One region of the Rhodococcus sp. H29-C3 genome, then DNA from elsewhere that is predicted to be linked to it. Evidence: riboswitches for the same ligand, from Rfam matches in the RefSeq annotation. Region 1 holds a riboswitch; the other holds the start of a gene.
What was found. Region 1 has a riboswitch for cyclic di-AMP ahead of QMK32_RS08375 (transglycosylase family protein). Riboswitches for the same ligand answer to the same signal wherever they lie in the genome.
Positions count from the first base shown of each region.

Region 2: another riboswitch for cyclic di-AMP. It lies ahead of QMK32_RS12005 (C40 family peptidase); the one in region 1 lies ahead of QMK32_RS08375 (transglycosylase family protein).

Region 1 is NZ_JASITC010000003.1:235,589-246,069, forward strand. Features, by position in the region: gene QMK32_RS08355 (DUF3239 domain-containing protein) at 146-814, opposite strand; gene QMK32_RS08360 (DNA repair helicase XPB) at 837-2,492, opposite strand; gene QMK32_RS08365 (helicase-associated domain-containing protein) at 2,611-4,881, opposite strand; gene QMK32_RS08370 (hypothetical protein) at 4,943-5,131, shown strand; gene QMK32_RS08375 (transglycosylase family protein) at 5,193-5,807, opposite strand; cyclic di-AMP (ydaO/yuaA leader) riboswitch at 5,816-6,003, opposite strand; gene QMK32_RS08380 (YccF domain-containing protein) at 6,289-6,660, opposite strand; gene QMK32_RS08385 (Asp23/Gls24 family envelope stress response protein) at 6,677-6,895, opposite strand; gene QMK32_RS08390 (cold-shock protein) at 7,068-7,481, shown strand; gene QMK32_RS08395 (DUF2771 domain-containing protein) at 7,478-7,999, opposite strand; gene QMK32_RS08400 (MFS transporter) at 8,000-9,586, opposite strand; gene QMK32_RS08405 (glutaminyl-peptide cyclotransferase) at 9,631-10,443, opposite strand; gene QMK32_RS08410 (DUF3027 domain-containing protein) at 10,476-10,481, shown strand, end outside.
Region 2 is NZ_JASITC010000004.1:385,258-395,738, reverse strand. Features, by position in the region: gene QMK32_RS12025 (AMP-dependent synthetase/ligase) at 1-62, shown strand, start outside; gene QMK32_RS12020 (glycosyltransferase family 4 protein) at 118-1,242, opposite strand; gene QMK32_RS12015 (peptidase MA family metallohydrolase) at 1,257-2,558, opposite strand; gene QMK32_RS12010 (C40 family peptidase) at 2,581-3,642, opposite strand; gene QMK32_RS12005 (C40 family peptidase) at 4,008-4,565, opposite strand; cyclic di-AMP (ydaO/yuaA leader) riboswitch at 4,582-4,745, opposite strand; gene QMK32_RS11995 (DEDD exonuclease domain-containing protein) at 5,279-7,009, shown strand; gene QMK32_RS11990 (Lrp/AsnC family transcriptional regulator) at 7,063-7,338, shown strand; gene trpD (anthranilate phosphoribosyltransferase) at 7,366-8,439, opposite strand; gene QMK32_RS11980 (hypothetical protein) at 8,512-8,997, opposite strand; gene ctaE (aa3-type cytochrome oxidase subunit III) at 9,149-9,760, shown strand; gene qcrC (cytochrome bc1 complex diheme cytochrome c subunit) at 9,862-10,481, shown strand, end outside.

The DNA.
Region 1 (10,481 bases):
GCCGGGGAGCGTGAGCCGATTTTACCTTCACAGCCGACGGTAGTGTCGATTGCGGCATCTTCCACTTCCCCGAAGCTGCCTACGATCGATCCGGGATCGAACTGTTCGAGCGCGAAGTGATCCCAGCACTCGCCTGAGCCCCGACTTACCGAAGGTCTTCGGGCAGGTCGTGTGGATCGACCGACAACTGCTGATTATCGGCCGCACGTACCTTCTCGGACAGGCCGATGTTGGCAAGCAGCAATGCCCACTCAGGTTCGGTGATCTCCGCCGTGGCTCGCTCGATGACGGACGCGTCGGTGGTTCCCCAGGCAATGGGCATGGGGGAGACCATCTGCCAGGTGTCACCGGTGGTGTTCGTGGTCCGGTCGGCAAGCACCGCGATCGACGGAACCAGTTCCCCTTCGACCAGTTCGTGGCCGGGCAGGGCGCGAATACTCCTGGTCACGAGCACATAGTGCCGTGCCTGGGCGTCGGGCTTCGCGATGTCCAGCAGAGCAAGAATGGTGACCCCGCGCGGACGGGTCTCGGCGATGACGGCCGGAATCAGCTGACCCTTCGCGTAGAGGTCCTCGACGGCGCCCACCTTCCGCGGTGCCCACACCGTGACCCACAGCGAGGTCGCTGCGGCGATGAGAAACACCGCACCCAGAATGTACGACCACGGATGAGCCATCCAGAAGAACCATGCTGCGAGGGCAACCAACACGACGGCCGTGACGATCGCAGACACTCTGAGCCTGCGAACCTCTGCCATCGTCTCGTTCACCGACGCGGCATGGGCTACATCGACAGGGAACTGGAAACGGCGCACATGCTCATTAGTAGCACGAATATCAGATGGCAGGACCGAGCAAGTCGTCTGCGTCGGTGATTCGGTATGCATAACCCTGCTCGGCCAGGAACCGCTGCCGGTGTGCTGCGTATTCGGCGTCGAGTGTGTCCCGTGAGACGACGGAGTAGAAGTGCGCCTGACCGCCGTCGTGCTTCGGACGCAACAGGCGTCCGAGTCGCTGTGCTTCCTCCTGGCGTGAACCGAAAGTTCCCGAAACCTGAACTGCCACAGATGCTTCCGGTAGATCGATGGAGAAGTTCGCGACCTTGCTCACCACGAGGGTCGGGATCTCGCCCTTTCGGAAGGCGTCGAACAACACTTCGCGTTCCTTGTTCTTCGTCGAACCTTGAATCACCGGAGCGTTCAGTGCCTCACCGAGCTCGTTCAACTGATCCAGGTAGGCGCCGATCACCAGGGTCGGCGCACCTTCGTGCTTGGCGAGGATCGACTTCACGACCGCCACCTTGGTGTGGGCCGTCGAGCAGAGTTTGTACCGCTCCTCGGGCTCGGCAACGGCATACGCCATGCGCTCGGCGTCGGTCAACGTCACCCGGACCTCGATGCACTCGGCGGGTGCAATCCACCCTTGTGCTTCGATGTCCTTCCACGGGGCGTCGTACCTCTTCGGCCCGATGAGCGAGAAGACGTCGCCCTCGCGGCCGTCCTCGCGCACCAGAGTTGCGGTCAACCCGAGACGACGACGTGATTGCAGATCAGCCGTCATCCGGAACACCGGCGCGGGTAGCAGGTGTACCTCGTCGTAGATCACCAATCCCCAGTCGCGGGAATCGAACAGTTCGAGGTGTTTGTACTCACCCTTGGTGCGGCGCGTGATCACCTGGTACGTGGCGATCGTCACAGGGCGAATCTCCTTGCGCTCGCCGGAGTACTCACCGATCTCTTCCTCGGTCAGTGAAGTGCGAGCGATCAGCTCACGCTTCCACTGACGGCCGGCGACGGTATTGGTGACAAGAATGAGCGTCGTCGCCTTGGCTTTGGCCATCGCGGCGGCGCCCACCATCGTCTTACCCGCACCACACGGAAGTACTACGACGCCGGAGCCGCCGGCCCAGAACGAATCAGCAGCCATCGCCTGATAATCGCGCAGAGTCCACTTACCGCCCTCGGTGTCGAGTTCGATGGGATGCGCCTCGCCGTCGACATAACCGGCCAAGTCCTCCGCGGGCCAGCCGATCTTCAGCAGCAGCTGTTTGAGGTGCCCACGCTCGCTCGGATGGACGAGAACGGTGTCCTCGTCGACCATCGCACCGAGCATCGGAGCGATCTTCTTGTGTCGCATGACCTCGGTCAACACGGCGCGATCCAAGCTGATCAGGGAAAGCCCGTGGACCGGACTCTTCACCAACTGCAACCGACCGTAACGCGCCATGGTGTCGACGATGTCGACGAGCAAAGGCTGCGGAACGGCGTAACGCGAGAAGTTGACGAGCGCGTCGACGACCTGTTCGGCATCATGGCCCGCGGCCCGCGCGTTCCACAGAGCAAGCGGAGTGATCCGATACGTGTGAATATGTTCGGGAGCACGTTCGAGTTCGGCGAACGGAGCAATGGCGGCGCGAGCGGCACCTGCGAGCTCGTGATCGACCTCGAGCAACAGGGTTTTGTCGGACTGGACGATCAGGGGGCCGTCGGTCACAGTTCCTCCTAGAGAACTTCGCGTTGCATGGAAGAAAGTGCGCAACTTCTCCATTGTCCTGATATAGCGCCCTCGGCGCCATGTGATGCTCCGCGCTCGGATAACGGAGGCCTGGACGCTAGTCGATCAGTGCGACCGAGGTGATGCGGTGCAAGGTGAACCGGCGGACCTCACCGGTGGCCGACACATACGCGTCGAGTTGGCCGCCACCGACATTGACAGGATCGACGATGCGTTGCGACGCGACCCCCTGCGCGTCGACGTACCCGATCGACACACTTCGCCGCGCTTTCAGCGCAGTGTGGAGCAACGCCATCGTGGCCGATCCAGTGGCGCGCGTCCCGTCGGCGAGGACCGGGCGCCCACCCGCGCGAGATGCACGATCGCCGGCGCGCAGTTCCGAGACGAGGCGGGTGAGCTGCTCGTCGGTGGCGATGGCAGGCTGCCTGAAAGTAGAGCGAACTCGGTGCAGCGGAATCCGGGCGCCGCGTGAGCGCAAATCGAGGATGATGCCGTTGGCATCCTCACCCGCAGGTGCAAACCCTGCCGCGTCGAGTGCCCGCATGACTTCGTTGAGCGGCGCCTGGGATATCGCGACCGTCGGTGCGAGCGCGCGTAGCGCCAGCTGTTCGGCCGCAGCAGAGGTAAGGACCTCGGCAAGCAGGGCCGGATCTTCACATCGCACGAACGACGCCGCGACCCCCGCGCGTAGTCGGCCGTGACGGCGGGCGACGTCGTCGATCAGGTAGGTCAAACCCTGGGGGACCGGCGTACGGGAGTGTGCGGCGAACAAGGCGTGTAGCTCGGCCGCACTCATACCGACGTCGAGCGCCCGGCGAAGGGAGTTCTCGGTGATCCGATAGACCGTCGCAGCACCTGCGGATTCGACATCGGCGACGAGTTCGATCCGATGCTCGAGATCGGGTTCGAGGGGACCGGGCGCAACGAGGGTGAGGTCGGCCTGAATCAGGACGTAATCGATCGGTTCGGGCAGCGCAGCACGCATCGCGGCCTCGGCGTCGCCGCCGTGGAGTAGCGCCTTACCTGGCGTCGACAGCGCTCCTCGGGCGACGATGCCCATTGCCGTCGCCTCGCCGATCATCTTCGATATCGGTCGAAGCGCGTATCGCGACATGGCACGTGGTCGACGCCAGGCGAGGCCGCGCGAGACCTCGCCTTCGGCGATGGCATTGCCCGGGCCCAGTTCGGCGAGGAACTCGAGAATCGTTCGACGGTCGCGTGGAGCTGCGGGCGAGCGCACCTCTTCGGACAACGCGGCCACCGGTTTGTCGTTGGGGTCGCGCATCCCGATCAGCCAGGGCGCACGCTGTACGTCCAGCCATGCCGCCGCGAGGGTCTGCCATCGGGATGCAGGTGTTGCGGTGGTCCACGGTTCGACGGCTGGGGTCGGACCCCAGTAGTCCTCGCCCGAATCGTTGGGTGGCAGCGGGTCGGGGGTTCCGCTGGTGATGAGCGATGCAGCTGCCAGCACTTCCAACAGCAGGCTGACGCGGTGTTCGTCGAGCCCGGTTGCCTTGGTGATGCGCTTGACTTCACGTACGCCCAGGCCACCGGCTTTGAGCGCGGGTGCAGGCGTGATCGACAGCGCTTCGATGATCAGGGCACAATGCCGAATCAGTTCCAGGGCCTCACCCGCTGCGGCAGCATTGACGTCGGTGAGAGGGTATTTGGTGCTGGCGCGCTTCGGTGGCGTCAACGACGTCGGATCGAAAATCGGCTCGCCGCGCAGGGCCTGCCCGACCTGCTGGGGGAGTTCGACCGTCTGTTCGTCGAGCCAGATCAACAGCCCGGCCCGCAGTAGCTTCTGAACGGGACGATCCTCGGATGTACCCGGTGCAGCATCTCTGGTGCGCCCAGTCGGTGATGACCGGGCCAGGGTCATCAGCAGGGTGCGTTCACCTTCGCCGATTCGAGCGAGCGCGTCGGTGATCCGCTCCGGGGTGAGGTCTTCGGTCGGGTCGAGTATTCGCCCGATTCGCCACGGGACCGCATCCCGCGCCGCCGGCGGCATCCGAATCGAACCCGTTCCCCAGACGAGTGCTCGTTCTCGCAGAAATCCGAGGGCTTTGTCGACGGCCTTGGTCGTGGCTCGCTTGCCGACAGCAGCATCGAGTCGTTCGCGTTCGACCGGCATTTCGTGGGCGCCCTCGAGCGCAAGGATCTCCAGAATCGTCAGCGCCAACGTGTCGAGTGCGTCAGCGCAGCGCAGGATCGAGGCACGCTGTTCGGCCCGTCCGGCGAGTACGCCGATGGTCGTCGGCGGTGGCACGGTGAGGTCGGGTCGCAGCGTGAGGATGCTGACGAGCTCGTTATCGGTCCGTGAAGAAAGCCACGCTGCGAGGTCTGGAGGCACTGCAGTATCGGTCATCGACTACCAGATTAGAGACCTGGACTGGCTTTGGGTGCAGCGCAGGTGTCAAAATGGTCCCATGGTGAACAAGTCGAAGAAGCCCTACGTAGATCCAGGCTGGCCGGAAACCGCTCGCGGCGACCATGCGGTCAGTGAATTGGCGTCCTCGCGCTCGGGAAGCTTGTCGCCGTTCGGCGAGGAAACCGAGTTTCCGTTGCCCGTGGACCAACTGCTGTACGCCCATCCAGTGACCGTCATCAACCGTTAAGTCCGAACCACAAAAAGGGCCCCCGAGTGATCGGGGGCCCTTTTTCTGTGGTGTGAGATTTCTACTGAGGCAGGAATGCTTTGTTTGCCTGGTAGAAATTGACGACCTGCGGGTCGAGCTGGATGCCCTGGGTCGCGTTCTGAATGAACGAAGAGATCGCCGGATCGTTCGTGACGGTCTGAACGGCGCTCGTGATGCCGTCGATTACCTCGGCGCTGCCGTCGATGGTGGGGATGCTCGTGAGGTCGGGGAGCTTCGGTGCCTCGGGAGCGGACTGTGGCGACGCAGGCACGCTGCGCTCGCTGGGCGAACTGCTCAGGCCCAGGCTCGACGAGCAGGAGGGCCATGCGCCCCATCCCTGCGAAGCGAGAACCTTCTCGGCCACGGCGATCTGCTCTTCGCGGCTGGCCTGGTTCGCGGTGGCGGCGTACTGCCCGCCGCCATGTGAACTCCAGGTGCTCGGTGAGAACTGCAGGCCACCCTGGAAACCGTTGCCGGTGTTGATGCCCCAGTTACCGCCTGCTTCGCACTGTGCGAGACGGTCCCAATCGGAATCGGGGGCTGCGCTGGCGGTGCCGGTGAAGGCCATGCCTGCGGTACCCATGATGGCGCCGGTGACGGCGACCTTGGCTACGGTCCGGCCGGTGGTGGTCGGCTTACGGTGACGTCCGCTCATACGAGTTGAAATCCTCTCCACTGGCGCCTGCGAGGTCAGCTGTCGGGTTCGGGCTGAGAGGTAGCCCGGCCCAGCGCTTCCAAGTGAAAGTGCGTGGGCTTCACCCCAAGGAAATTCTCTGCCGAGGTAGCGAATTTCCGGTTATCCGAGAGGACGTGTGGGTCCCCCGTCCTCGTCCCCTGGGTGTTCTTGTGGGGGTCCGTTCCCGCGGGACGAGGTTTGGCGCTGCGGGTCCGGATTCAGCCGAAGTTTCTCAGCCGTGGACGACGGTACTGAAATTCCCGCGAAGTGTCACTATTTGGTAACTCTTGCTTTTTCGGGTCGTCCGGGTGTGCACCCGGACACAGTTTTTGGTTACGGCTGAATGCGCTGCTAGCGGCGCTGCCGTCGGGTGAACCCTCGGTCGTTGCGCATCCGTTACCACGCTGTTATGTGATGGAAGTCACACCCATCCAAGGGTGATGCTGGTGTGTCTGGAGTGTCAGGAGTCGACGATGTCTTTGCCGAGCGGCATGAGCGAGATGGGGACCATTTTGAGGTTCGCGACGGCGAGTGGAATGCCGATGATCGTGATCGCCATGGCAATCGCCGACACGATATGCGCGATGGCCAGCCAGATCCCCGCAACGATGAGCCAAATGACGTTGCCGATGATCGCCGCCGCCCCTGATGTCGGCTTGTCGACGATCGTTTTGCCGAACGGCCACAGGGCGTAGACGCCGATGCGGAACGACGCGATGCCGAAGGGGATCGTGATGATGAGGATGCAGCAGATGATGCCCGCCGCGAAGTAGCCGATAGCCAGCCACAGTCCACCGAAGATCAACCAGATGATGTTGAGAATCACTCGCATGTGGTGCCCCCCTGTTTTATCTCGCCCGTCGGCCGGACAGCAATGCAAACACTATCGCCAGCACGAAGCCCAGGGGCGAGAAGATCATTGCGGTCAGATAAAGCCACAGCGGTGGGTCGTCCCCGGATAGCGCAGGCACCGCGAAGATGGCGACGATCGCGATCAGCCCGATCGCAAAGATCGCCAACGAGATACGAAGAAGGGTCGTGCCGTTACGGGGTGTTTGATCAGCCACGTCGACAACGGTAGCCCGATCGACCGGCGTGCCTATCCAGCTCGCAGATAAACCTGCGTGCTGTCCAGCACTCCTCCGCGCTATGCTGGGGCATTCGCGTCCAACACGGCTGTTGGGCGCGAAATTTGTGCAGAACAGGCTATTTACCGAGACAAATGGACGGGTGAGCGCAGTGCCTACCGGCAAGGTGAAGTGGTACGACGTCGACAAGGGATTCGGTTTCCTCTCGCAAGAAGAAGGAGAGGACGTCTATGTCCGCTCGTCAGCGCTGCCTGCGGGTGTCGAAGGCCTCAAAGCAGGTCAGCGCGTCGAGTTCGGTATGGCAGCAGGACGGCGTGGGCCTCAGGCGCTGAGCTTGAAAGTTCTCGAGCCGGCTCCCACCCTGCGTCAGAACACCGCCAATCGTCGCGAGCCCGTCGAGCGTAAGCACACGCCCGACGAGCTGCACGGGATGGTAGAGGACATGATCACGCTCCTCGAGGCAACGATCCAACCTGAACTGCGTAAGGGTAAGTACCCCGATCGCAAGACCGCGCAGAAGATCTCCGAGGTGGTCAGGGCCGTCGCGCGCGAGCTCGACAGCTAACCGGTCGGTGTCGTCGCGATCGACCAGATCGCGTGGCTGATGATCTCTTCCCGCTGGGTGTCGGTGTCGATGATGCCGGAGGGCAACCTGATTTCGACGCCCAGCAGTGCTCGTCCGTCTGCGTCGACTGGTGGCACTGTCAGACCCAATTTCTGATCGGGAAGATACAGCGAGTCGGTCTCGACGACGTCGGCCCCGGCATCGTCGGAGTACACAGCTGCGAGAATCCACGGCGCCGAGGTGATCTCGGAGGGCAAAGACAGCTGCAGCGGGTAGCCCTCCCGAACCGGCACGCTCGCGCTCGATCCATCGTTCTCACACAGCGGCGCCTCGACCGGGCAGTACAGGTACGGCTCGACGGTGACGGCTTTTCCGTCCGCGAATGCCGTGATGGTCGGTCGGTGCGCTGGAGCGTCGGAGACGAGTTGTGCGAGGACAGCGACGAACGCCACGCCGACGACGATCAGTCCGGCAGTGCCGATCGCCAGTAGCTTTTTGGTCTTCGGTGCAAGATTCACTTAACTCACGTTCTCTTGGGATGAATAGTCGGAACTGCTCTGCTCGGCGTGCTCGGGTCGGTTTCCGCCGAGTCCTGGGAGCAGTGTCTTGCCTCGGTAGGTGAGTATGGTCTGCACCAGGCCGACCGTAAGCAAGATCGAGACGACGGTGAATCCGAGCCAGTACTCGGTGGGCAACAGAACGCCCAGTGTTCCCCCGAGCACCCAGCACAGCTGTAGGACGGTCTCCGAACGCCCGAATCCGGACGCAATGGATTCGGGTGGGAGATCGGATTGCAGGGATGCATCGAGCGACACCTTGGCGAGTGCACTCGCACAGGAGGCGACCAACGCGGCCAGTGCGGCGGTCAGCAGGCTGTCGGTGACGGCCGCGACGATGGCAACGACGGTGACGGCGAACGTACATCGGATGATCATGATGGCCGGCCGGCCGAGCTTGATCCGAGCGCCTGCGGCGTTACCGGAGAAGTTGCCGATTGCTGCGCATGCACCGACCAGTCCGAGCATTGCGGCTTGCTTGATCGGCTCGTGTTCGGTCTGAGCTTTGGCAACGAAGGCTATGTAGAGCGTCAGAAATCCGGTGAGAATACGTATGGTTCCGTTGCCCCACAGGCCGACGATGACGGCTTTGCCCAGCGGTTGGCGGCGGTTCTTAGGTGGTGTGGTTCCCGGTTTCACACGGTGCATCACCTCGGTCTCGGCATCGTCACCGTGGTATCTCAAGGTGGCTGGAACTTCGCCTTCGGTCACTTCGACCCACGACGGGATCCGCATGCTGAGGTAGGCGCCCAGCACGGTGATGGCGGCTACGAACCACAGTGCGCCCGGCGATCCGGAGAGCCAGGCGATAGCGCCCGCGATTCCGCCGGCGACAATGGTTCCGCCGATCAGGCCGAACACCGTCAGGCGAGAATTGACGCGAACGAGGTCGATCTCGGGTGGCAGCACTCGCGGTGTCACGGCGCTCTTGAGTACTGCAAAAGATTTACTGAACACCAGCATGCCGAGCGCAGCCGGATACAGAATCCAGCTGTCGAAGTTGAACACCAGCACGACGGCCAGAACAGTCCGCAGCAGGAACGAACCGGCGAGGGCGAGCCGTCGACCATGCTGTAGCCGATCGAGCATCGGTCCGATCAGCGGCGCTATCAACGCGAACGGAGCGATGGTGATGACGAGATACAGCGCAACCTTCGTCTTGTCCTCACCGGTCGCCGCGGAGAAGAAGAGTGTGTTGGCCAGCGCGACAGCCGTGGCGGCGTCGGAGGCGAAATTGGCCATCGTCGCGTACGTCAGCGCGGTGAGTCCCGATTTGTCGGCACCGTCTGCTTTCGCGGCTCGATGAAAAGTCGCGATGCCCTTGTTGGTGAGCTCGCGGCTGCGCATCGCCGCGACTCGAGTCACCGTCAACTTGCGGGGCATGGGCGGCGGCTTCGGTCCACGCGGACGATCACCCGGCGGGGAAGTCGACGGGTGAAGGGGAGGCAGCGGGGTTCTGCGGCTGGCGGCGCGCGGAGCCGGTGGATAGTTCTCGAACCCCGGGTGGTCCTCTCCCGGCGGGTTGTCGGAGTCTCGAGGGTCGCTCACGTCGTCAATTCTGTCCTAAAAGTGGAGGGTGTGAGTACACCGACTCACTCCACGGGTGTGAACTCCACCTCGAACATGCTCGGCCACAGCTTTCCCGTCACCAGAAAGCGGTCGGTGCCGGGTATCTGGGCGATCCCGTTGAGTACGTCGGCACCGTCGCGCTCACGCTCGGTCATCGAGTTCCAGAGCGGCTCGGCATCGATGATCTCCGACACCGCCCCGGTGGCAGGGTCGATCTTCGCGATATCGAACGTGCGCCAAAGGTTGGCGTAGACAGATCCGTCTTCGGCGCATTCGAGTTCGTTCAACGATTCGAGCGGCGTTCCGTCGAGCGTTACCTCCACGGTGCCGGTTGCCTCGAACGTGTCCGCGTCACGGAAGGTCAGCATCGAGGACCCGTCGCTCATCACCAGGCCGTCTGCTGCAGCACACAGACCCCAGCCCTCACCGTCGTAGCCGACCTCGCGCTCGCCGGCCAGAGTGGTCTTGTCTCGGGCGAACGCGATTCCGTTCTGCCAGGTGATTTGCCACAGAGTTTCGCCCGCGACGGTCAGCCCCTCGCCGAAGTATTCGGCAGATAGATCCACACGTCGCAGTTCTTTGCCAGTGTCCAAAGACGACACGCGCACGTACGACGAACCCTTGCGGCCGGTGCCCTCGTAGAGCTCGCCCTCGTCGATCTCCAGGCCCTGGGTGAACGCGGAACGGTTGTGCTCGAGGGTCCTGACCACGGTGACCGTCGACCTCGTTGCCGAAGAATCTGCGCTGACCTCGGGTTCCGCCGAACACCCGATAAGCAGAATCGGCACCGCGAGGACACCGAGCACGCGGCGGAGCGAGGCGATCATCTGCCCCATCATGGCAGCCCGAACTGGGCACTCCGGAAGTGATGCGG
Region 2 (10,481 bases), on a different contig from region 1:
TCAAACGCAATGTGATCACGAAGTCCTACGCGGACGACGTCGAAGCGATCTACTCCAAGTAGTCACCGCCCTGTTCCCTTGTGTGCCGACCACGCGCACAAGGGAACAGGCCGCGGATCAGAGCAGGCCGCGCAACTTGTGCGCGAGAGTGTCCCAGCGCCAGTTCTTTTCGACCCACTCACGTCCAGCCGCGCCCATCGATGCAGCGAGCGCTGGATCGGACAGAATTCGGACGATCGCCTCGGTTATCTGCTCGACCGAACGACCATCCACTACAAGTCCGGTTTCGTCCTGCCGCACCGTCTCCGGTGCGCCACCGGACATGCCCGCTACGACCGGCACGCCGCACGCCGATGCTTCCAGGTAGACGATTCCCAGGCCCTCGACATCGAGCCCCCAGCCGCGAGTTCTGCTCGGCATCGCGAAGACGTCCGCGATCGTGTGATGCGCGGCCAGCTCCGCCGAAGGGACTGTGCCAGTGAAGATCACGTGTTCCTCCACGTCGCAGCTTCGGACCAGTCCGCGCAAGGTGCCCTCGTACGGCCCGCCACCGACGATGACCAGAACCGCACCGTCGATCGCTTCTCTGATTCCGTGCATCGACCGGATGAGAAAATCCTGTCCCTTGCGCGGCACCAAGCGGGACAGACACAGAATCGTCGGGCGATCCCCCAACCCGTAGCGGGCCCGAAGTTCTGCTCGCGCAGCGGAATCCGGCTTGAATTTATCGGTGTCGACACCCGGCGGCACATGCTCGAGCGCGGCCTGCGGACCGAAAGCCGACGCGAACCGTCCTCGCGTGTACTTGCTTACATACGTCACGGTGTCGACGGAGTTGCCGATCGCTCGTAGCGTTCCACGACCACCTGGAATCATCGACCATCCCACTTCGTGACCATGGGTGCTGGCGATGATCGTCTCTGCCCCAGCGCGTCTGACCACTGGAGCCATCACAGCGAGCGGCGCTGCAGCACCGAACCACACACTGTCACAATCGTGCGACTTCACAAGCCGCGCAGCTCTTCGCGCCACCAGCGGCGTCGGGAGCATCAATGTCGTGGGATGCCGAACTACCTCGTACGGCTGGCGTGCATCGAACGCGACATGACTATCGCCCCGCCATCGGGGGGCATACACCACCAGTTCTTCGGGTGGGAATCTATCCGCAATGCTCTGGAGGTAGGACTGAATACCTCCGGGACGCGGGGGAAAGTCATTCGTTACCAAGAGCGTCCGACCCATTGCACTACCGTAGGTCAGCTCGCATTCTGCGCAACCCAAGCCCCCCAGTCCGCGATGAACGTGTCGGGTCTCGACCCGACAGTCACTTCGAGACCCGCGCTGATCTCGGCGTCTGTGTGTGGACCGGTTGCCAACTGCGCGTAAAGATCTCGGAGCACCTGCTCGCCGTACCGCTCGGCGACGAACGCTGCCAGGGACCATGCGGATTCGTAGGCGAGGGTGGAACGGAGCCCACCTGTCGAGAAATCGGAGTCTGCCGGGAGAACCGTGGGCGGTCCACCTGCCCGGACTGCACGACTCAGGGTCGGCGCCAGCGTCGCGAAGTCGACACCCGATCCGCGATATCCCGAATAGTCCGCGAACCCCTCGAGCATCCACGTCGGGGATCCGTCGACGGTGTTCGCGCGAGCGGCGATGTGCGTGAGTTCGTGACGCAGGACCGAGCGAGTAGTGAAGTCGGTCAATCGCTCTGCGGCGGAGGGAGAGAAGATGACACGCTGCCCAGTCACCGGATCGCCGGGCACGACAAAATCAGAGACGGACACAGCCGCCACGTCCGGGCCTGCAACTCCCCCTGCCGAAGCGAGGAACTCGTCTGTGGAACTCGTCGTCACTACCAGCGTCTTGCGCGGCCAGTCGTCACCCACGAAGTCCGCCACTGCCTCGACCGCGGCCGGCAACTCGGTGGCAAGCCGAGAGGTGAGAAGATCCTGCTCTCGTTTTCCCAACACCATCGATGTTCCCCCGGCCGTCGCGATCGGCGTGACCGTCACCGGCCCGAAGTCCCACGGTCCTCGCCAGGTATGTCGGTCGATACCGGGTATGTCCGTGTCGGACACCAGTCGCCATCTGTCGTCGCGCTCGGCCACCAGCAGCGAGATGGGTCTGCGGGTCGGTAGATCATCCGGCCCGTCGACGCCATACCGAAGAACCACCGACGGCGCCCACACATCGGCGGCCCCCACTCGCTCGGCTACCTCGGACGGGACGGGCGTTTCCGGCTCGTCCACGATCTCGTAACCCCACTCGGACAGCGGCACATCCGAGAGGTTGGATGCGGTGCGGATCAGCGATTGCAGGAATTCAGGTGATGCTGCCGGGTCGACCAGAGCTTCGAGCGCGGCAGCGTCGTTGGACGAGACCGCATCCGCCCAATCCGCCAGAAGCTGTTCTACGCCAGCCTGACGCTGATCCTCGTACGGATTCGAAGGCATCGGCGGCGTCGACTCGGCCGGCGGGCCGGACGCTGTACACCCCGACACCCATACGAGGGCGCCGACGAGGACTGCCGCCAAAAAAGAGCGGCGGACAGTCATCGAGTGAACCAAGCTGGCGCTATCAGTACCGGCGCGCACCGTAGAACGGGAACGAAGCCATCGACTGAACCTTCACCGGCACACCGAACGTCGACGCATGCAGCACGTTGCCGTTGCCGGCATACAGGCCGACATGGGATGCGTCCGGATAGAAGAGAACGACGTCGCCTGGCTGAAGGCTCTTCTGATCGACTGGGGTTCCGCCGGCCGCCTGTGCCTGGCTGGACCGCGGAAGCGTCTTGCCGACCTGCTTGTAGGCCCACACAACCAGCCCTGAGCAGTCGAAGCCATCGGGCCCGGTAGCGCCCCAGACATATGGTTTACCTATCTGCGTCAAACCTGCCTGCAGAGCACCGGACCCCGACCCCGGAACCAAACCCGCGATTATCTTCGACAGGTCGAATCCTGGAGGTAGCGGGCTGCCTGCGTAGTCACTCCGTTCGGCGCCGGACAGCGCACTGAACGCCGCCATCACCTCTGCCGTTTGCCCTTGAAGTTCGCTCTGCTTGGCCTGCAGATCATCGCTGACCATCTTCGCCTGATCTGCAGCCGTGCGCGCCTCGTCTGCAGCTGAACGTGAGGCTTCCTCGGCCGCCACGGCATCGGACGTCGCCTGCTTGAACTGCCCCACCTGCCGGGAAGTCTCCGCGGAAATGATGTCGAGGGCCGACATCTGGTCCAGCAGTTGCTGCGGTGAATCGCTGACCATCACGGCGAACAGCCTGTTTGTCCGACCACCCTGATAGTTGACGTTGGCAACTTTGTCCACGGCGGGCTTCAGCTCGGCCAACGCCGACTCGGCGACCGCGAGCGCGCTCCGATGGGCCTCGACGGCGGCGTCTGCTTCACGCTGTACTGCGGTCTTGGCATCGAGATCTATTTGCGCGTTGTGCAGAGCTTCGGTCGTTTGCTCGGACTCACGCGCAAGGTCCGACAACCGCGTCTGAGCATCGGATGCGCTGTCTATGCCAGGTTGCGCCTGGGCTGTTGCGGCCGGCGCCACGAGTAGACACAGCGCACACGCTGCAGCGGCGAGGACGCTGCGCTTGGATCGGACAACGTTCTTGACTGTCGGTGTCGCCACAGAAGGTGACTCTCCGTTCTTGCAGGTGTGTCGATGAAGCAATGGCGCAGTGCAGATTTGCTGCGACGTTCGCTCACCAGTGCACAAACGACTGAAATGCGCATGATTGACTGAAAACAAACTCTACCCATCAGTTTCGTTATATGGGCGAGAATGAAGTCGGATACAGCGGAACTTTTCAAGCATTCGGACTTTTTACACAGTCGGGACTCGGCAAGATTACGGAATCGTCACACCTGTGTCCAACCATGACCGAATCAGCGGGCGGACACGCACGTCTCGAGACCTCCGAAACGACGAAACAGCATCAGGTCCGCGGCCGACGCGACCGGGTCCTGATGCTGTTTGCGCACCGATCACACGAATCAGTATCGACGAGCTCCGTCGAACGGCATCGACGACACCGGTGCAACCTTGACGGGAACACCTGAAGTGGATGCATGGATTACGTTGCCTCCGCCTGCGTAGATACCCGAATGCGACCCACCGTAGAAGGAGACGACATCTCCCGGCTGGAGATCGGACTGAGATACCGAAACACCAGCGGACGCCTGGTCGTAGCTCGTACGGGGCAAGCTGACACCGGCCTGCTTGTATGCCCACTGCACCAGACCCGAGCAATCGAACGAGTCAGGACCGGATGCACCGTAGACGTACGGGGAACCGACCTTGGACTCGGCGGCTTGCACAGCCTTCGCAGCAGGCGTGACCTGGGGAGCGATAGGTGCCGGTGCGCCGGGTAGCCCGGGGACGGCCGGCAGCGGGGGCATGCCCGGGATCTCTGGTATTTCGAACGTACCGACACCCGGGATCGTGATGGGGGCCGCCATTGCGGGGGCAGCGGGCAGGATGACCGCGCCGGCAGTGATCGCACCGGCTACGAGTATTCGACGCAATTGGCGGGTTGAAGTATGTGACGCCACGAGAGGTTGTGCTCCGTTTCTTCCACTCATCCGCCGACCGAGTTAGCTGACGGGTTCGGGCTGGGAAGATCAGCCCTACCCACCGTTCGCATAACTGCGATCCGGCGGGATTCACCCCAGTAGAAATCGGGTTCCCGGTACGGCCACTCTGTCGAGTGCCCGATTAGGCGGTGACTTGCGACGCCACTCCTGTCTGGACTGGCGAGACTCCGCAAGGTCTCAGGAAGGTTACGAAATGGCATAGCTCCGTGTCGACCCCAACGCGCCGAAGAGTCACGAATATCTGAAAATCGGACTACATCGCACGTAGATCCGCGCTTGAATCACAAGACGGTAACGACGAGCTTCGGGAAGCGTCGCCTGCTTCCACGACCAGACGTAAACGCGGGACGAGACCGACGTCTGCCAGAACCCCGATTGCGCCGAGTTCCGCCTGGTCGATGTCTATTTTCGAGCCTTCGTGACCGACTCCGACATCGACCGAACCGGCCGCTCCCGGAGGCCCCAGAAGGACAGTTACGACGCAGTCTCCGCACGCGATGTCGCGAACCCTGCAATCACTGCAATCCACAATCATGTGATCCTCGTCTCTTTCGTGTTTCAGCTCGAAATTTCGACCCGTTTCGGGTGAACGTACCGACGGGGTACGACACGCCTTCCGCTGAAGAGGCAACACACGATTCTGTCGGTACCGCCATCTACCGTCCTGTTTCGTGACTCTTCCGATCCAGCTGACGTTCGATGAACTGGACACACCGTTGCATCAGACGACTTTCGTGATCGTCGATTTGGAGACGACGGGTGGCAGCGCCGATACCGAAGCAATCACCGAAATCGGGGCGGTCAAGGTCCGTGGAGGTGAGGTGATCGGAGAGTTCGCCACACTCGTGGATCCAGGCCGGTCGATTCCGCCTTACATCGTCGAGCTGACCGGAATCACGTCCGCGATGCTCATCGACGCCCCGCGCATCGAGCGTGTACTTCCCGGCTTCCTGGAATTCGCACGGGGCGCAGTCCTGGTCGCCCACAATGCGGGGTTCGACACCGGTTTTCTCCGAGCCGCCGCCAGCCGACTGGACATCGCCTGGCCCAAGTTCCAAGTGTTGTGCACCGTCAAACTGGCGCGTCGTGTGCTCACCCGCGACGAGGCACCATCAGTGAAGTTGTCGGCTCTCGCATCGTTGTTCGACGTCGGCACCACGCCGACTCACCGCGCCCTGGACGACGCTCGCGCGACGGTCGACGTGCTGCACGCGCTGATCGAGCGCGTCGGAAATCAGGGTGTGCACAGCTACGCCGAACTCGTGGACTATCTCCCGAACGTATCCGCCGGACAGCGCGCGAAACGTTCTCTCGCGGCCCACCTCCCCCGAACCCCGGGGGTATACCTGTTCACGGGCCCCGGCAAGGAGGTTCTGTACGTCGGTACCTCGACCAATCTGCAACGTCGAGTCCGGACCTACTTCACCGGTTCGGAAACTCGCGGACGGATGAAGGAGATGGTCGGCCTTGCTGTCGATGTCGACTACGTGGAGTGTGCTCACGGCCTCGAGGCAGGCGTACGCGAACTCCGGTTGTTGAGCGCGCACATCCCGCCGTACAACCGCCGATCGAAGTTCCCCAAAAAGGGATGGTGGATCACCACGACGGTCGAAGCATTCCCCCGGCTTTCCATCGTGAGAACACCGACAGCCAGCTCACTCGGGCCCTTCACAGCGCGGAGTGATGCCGCAGACGCTGCAGCGCTCGTCTCCGAATTCGCTTCGATCCGTACCTGCTCCACTCGCATCCCACGCACCGGAACACACGGACAGAGCTGCCCACCGACCGCAGTAGGTGGTTGCGCGGCAGCGACAGCAGGTGTGCTGTCGTCCGACGAATACTCGGTTTATCCCACGCGATTCCACGCTTTGATCGACGGCGTCGACAACTCCATGCTGGACGCGGCGCGAGCACGGGTCGTACAACTCGCCGACACCGAGCTTTTCGAATCGGCAGCCCGTCTGCGTGATCGACTCACCGTTCTCGCCGACATGATCCGAAGAATGCACCGTCTCGCCGCGATTGCAGCAATCACCGAACTCGTAGCCGCCAGAAGAACTACGGAAGGAGGATGGGAACTCGCAGTGATTCGCAACGGGCGGCTGGCGGGCGCGGCTACCACCGCGCGTCGCGTGCACCCGATGCCGGTCGTGGAGGCCATCACCACCGCAGCCGAGACCGTCATCCCGGACACCACCACGTTGCGCGGCGCATCACCCGAGGAGGTGGGCCTCATTGCCCGGTGGCTGGACTCCGACGGCGTCCGCATAGTCAGGACCACCGACGGGTACGCCGAGCCGGCATACGGCGCTGGCGCGTGGAAAGACTGGTGCAGCATCTCTCGCGCCGCATCCCGTCACGAGTACAGCGCGCCGCCGTACCCGGACCGGCACGCACTCTAAGCTCGCGGGGAGTCGAAACGTACGCGTGTTCGCGCATTCAATGAGGGAGACCCATGATCCACGCCATTGTCATGATCGACGCCGAGGCAAGTGCCATACCTGAGACCGCGCAAGCAGTCGCGGACGTCGACGGTGTTTCGGAGGTCTATTCGTGTGCGGGAGATGTCGACCTGATCGCCATCGTCAAGGTCCGCGACCATCAGCAGATCGCCGAGGTAGTGACGCAACGGATCAGCAAGGTGGCCGGCGTCCTGAATACCGCGACGCACATTGCATTCCAGTCATATTCGAGCGCCGATATCGACGCGGGGTTTTCGATCGGCGAGTGAGGCACTTCCGCGCCTGAGCCGGTCGGATCAATCCAGCTCGTTCGACCGGGTCACCCATCGAGCCAGCAGTGCGGCTGCCGCACCTGAGTCGACAGCCTTCGTTGCGCGCACCAACCCTGCAGAAAGCGCACCGATGATGTCGCCGGCGTCGATTCCTTCGTCTATTCCGGCATGAGCAGTCAGTGCGGCTGCCGCGTTCAGCAGAACTGCGTCGCGCACCGGGCCGGTCTCTCCGGCTAGAACAGCGTGCACCACCCTCGCGTTGAACGCAGCGTCACCGCCTTTGAGCGCCGACAGCGGTTCGTAGTCGAACCCGAAGTCCTTCGGATCGATCGTGGTAGCAGTAACCGAGCCTCCGGAGACGACGTGCACGCTGGTCGTGGTGGACATCGTTATCTCATCGAGGCCGTCGTCACCGCGGACCACGAGAGCGCTCGTGCCACGGCCGGCGAAAACCCCTGCAACAACCGGCACCAAAGCTTCGAATGCGCACCCGATCAACCCTGATCGTGGCCGACCGGGATTGGTGAGTGGGCCGAGAATGTTGAAGACCGTCGGAATGCCGATTTCCTTCCGCGGCGGGCCTGCGAACCGCAGCGCGGGATGAAAGACCGGGGCGAAACAGAAACCGATACCTACATCGCGCACACTTTCGGCAACTCCACTCGGTCCGAGACCGAATTTCACTCCCAGCGCTTCCAGAACGTCGGTGGTACCGCTCTGCGACGAGGCCGCTCGATTCCCATGCTTGACCACTGGAGCACCCGCCGCGGCAGCCACGATCGCGGCCATCGTGGAGATGTTCACCGTATCTGCGCCGTCGCCACCGGTACCGACGACGTCCACCGATTTCGGTTCACTGTCGACGTGCGAGGCATGCGCGAGCATCGAGTCGGCGAGCCCTCCCACCTCGGCCGGAGTGGGCCCCTTCATCTTGAGGGCCACACCGAAGGCGGCAATCTGCGCGGATGTGGCGTGGTCGGACATGATCTCGTCCATCGCCCAAGCCGTATCGGCACTCGATAGATCGACCCACGACGTCAATGCCCCCAGAATGCTCTTCCAGGTCCTGCTCGACTCGTCGTTGATCGGTGTGGTCATCTTTTCCCGTGCCTTCCTGAACTGACGGCCATATCTCCGGCACCAGTGTGGCCCGACCGATGTGGCGAAAGCTTAGTCAGCGACACGGCCTGCGTCGGAATCAGGCTGCAGGGCGTCCCACCCCAGCACGAGTCCGCCGCGGCGTTGCGCGAGCCCAGCCATACGAGAACGCTCCTGTGAGCAGTGCAGCGCGTCCAGCACTTGAACGCGCTGCAGGATTATCGGAATTCCTCCATCGACGGCAGGCTGATATCCGGTGATCTCGGGCGCTTCCATCGTCATCGAACCGGGGGCCCGCTCGTAACCGTCCTGGGCAGCGATCGCCACCGCGTCGTCGATCATGTCCGGCGGCAGGATCAGGTGGTGCCGGAGGACTATCTCTTCGTCCTCAACCCATGCATTCTGCTGTGCGCCGCGTTCCAATGCCGCAGAACATGACTCGGCGTCGTCGAAGGACGATGCCACGACGAGCAAATCGGTCCTGTCGGGGTCGAGTGGGATCGACCGTGCGCGCGAAAACCACCGTCGGAACCAACCCGTCTTACCGTTCGTTGACATGAGGCAACCCTTCCACGGAGCCCTCACCCGAGCGCGACTGGTGCCGCCGACCAGCACCTCGACTGGGGAAAGAGTCTGTACCGATGGTCGCGACGCGCCAACACCGGACCCGGGTATGCAATCGGTACTACGGGCAGTCATACTTCTCTTTGTGACGAGCGCTGTAGGGACTCAGGGATCGGCAATCACCCAACGCGTGCACTCGCTGAACCGTCCTAATATGGTCAGCGTCGGCACCATAGTGTGGTTGTCGAGCGAACTAATGTTTTTCGCTGGACTTTTTGCGATGTACTTCGTCGCGAGGGCGCAGGCAGACGGCATCTGGCCACCGGAACCGACCGAGCTGAACCTCGGTCTCGCGGTACCGGTGACAACCGTTCTGATCGCATCCTCCTTCACCTGCCAGCTAGGCGTATTCGCCGCTGAGCGCGGTGACGTCTTCGGACTGCGACGCTGGTACATCATCACGTTGGTTATGGGGACGTTGTTCGTCGCCGGCCAGGGGTACGAGTACTACCACTTGGTGGAAGAGGGCACCACGATCTCTTCGAGCGTCTATGGCTCGGTCTTCTACATCACGACCGGATTCCACGGCCTCCATGTGATCGGTGGACTTATCGCCTTCGTCTTCCTGATCACGCGAACGCTGGTCAGTAAGTTCACGCCCGCTCAGGCAACAGCTGCGATCGTCGTGTCGTACTACTGGCACTTCGTCGACATCGTCTGGATTGCGCTGTTCGCGACCATCTACTTCATCCGCTGATGAATATCGGCAAAGCAAGTGTTTCGACTTCGTCGACAACAATGAACGTCAGGAATCAGCCCCAGGCGTTCAGTCCGTCCCGACACGACAAGGGATAGAAGATGAGCTCATCTCCCCCAGCATCACCCGGCGACAACACAGATATCCCGTCAGCCGGTTCTCCTTCAGCAGTGAAGAGTCGGCGGCAGCGCAAGGTTCGCCGCCGTGTGACAGGCGCAGTAGTACTCATGATGGGTCTCATCAGCGCGGGATTTCTTGCGTCGGCTCTGACCCCCACCCCACAGGTGGCGACGGCCGATCAGGATTCAGCCGCTTTGATCCGCGAAGGTAAGCAGTTGTACGACACATCGTGTGTCACCTGCCACGGTGTGAACCTGCAGGGTGTGCAAGACCGCGGGCCCAGCTTGATCGGTGTCGGTGAAGCCGCTGTGTACTTCCAGGTCTCGACGGGTCGGATGCCCGCGGTTCGTAACGAAGCGCAGGCTGAACGCAAACCGGCGAAGTTCGACGACAAGCAGATCGACGCGCTCGGTGCGTATGTCCAGGCCAACGGTGGCGGCCCGACCGTGCTCCTCGACAGCAACGGCGAGGTTGCGCAGTCTTCGCTTACCGGCGGTGATATTGCCCGCGGCAGCGAGCTCTTCCGTCTCAACTGCGCGTCATGCCACAACTTCACCGGCCAAGGTGGCGCCTTGTCCTCGGGCAAGTACGCACCTTCGCT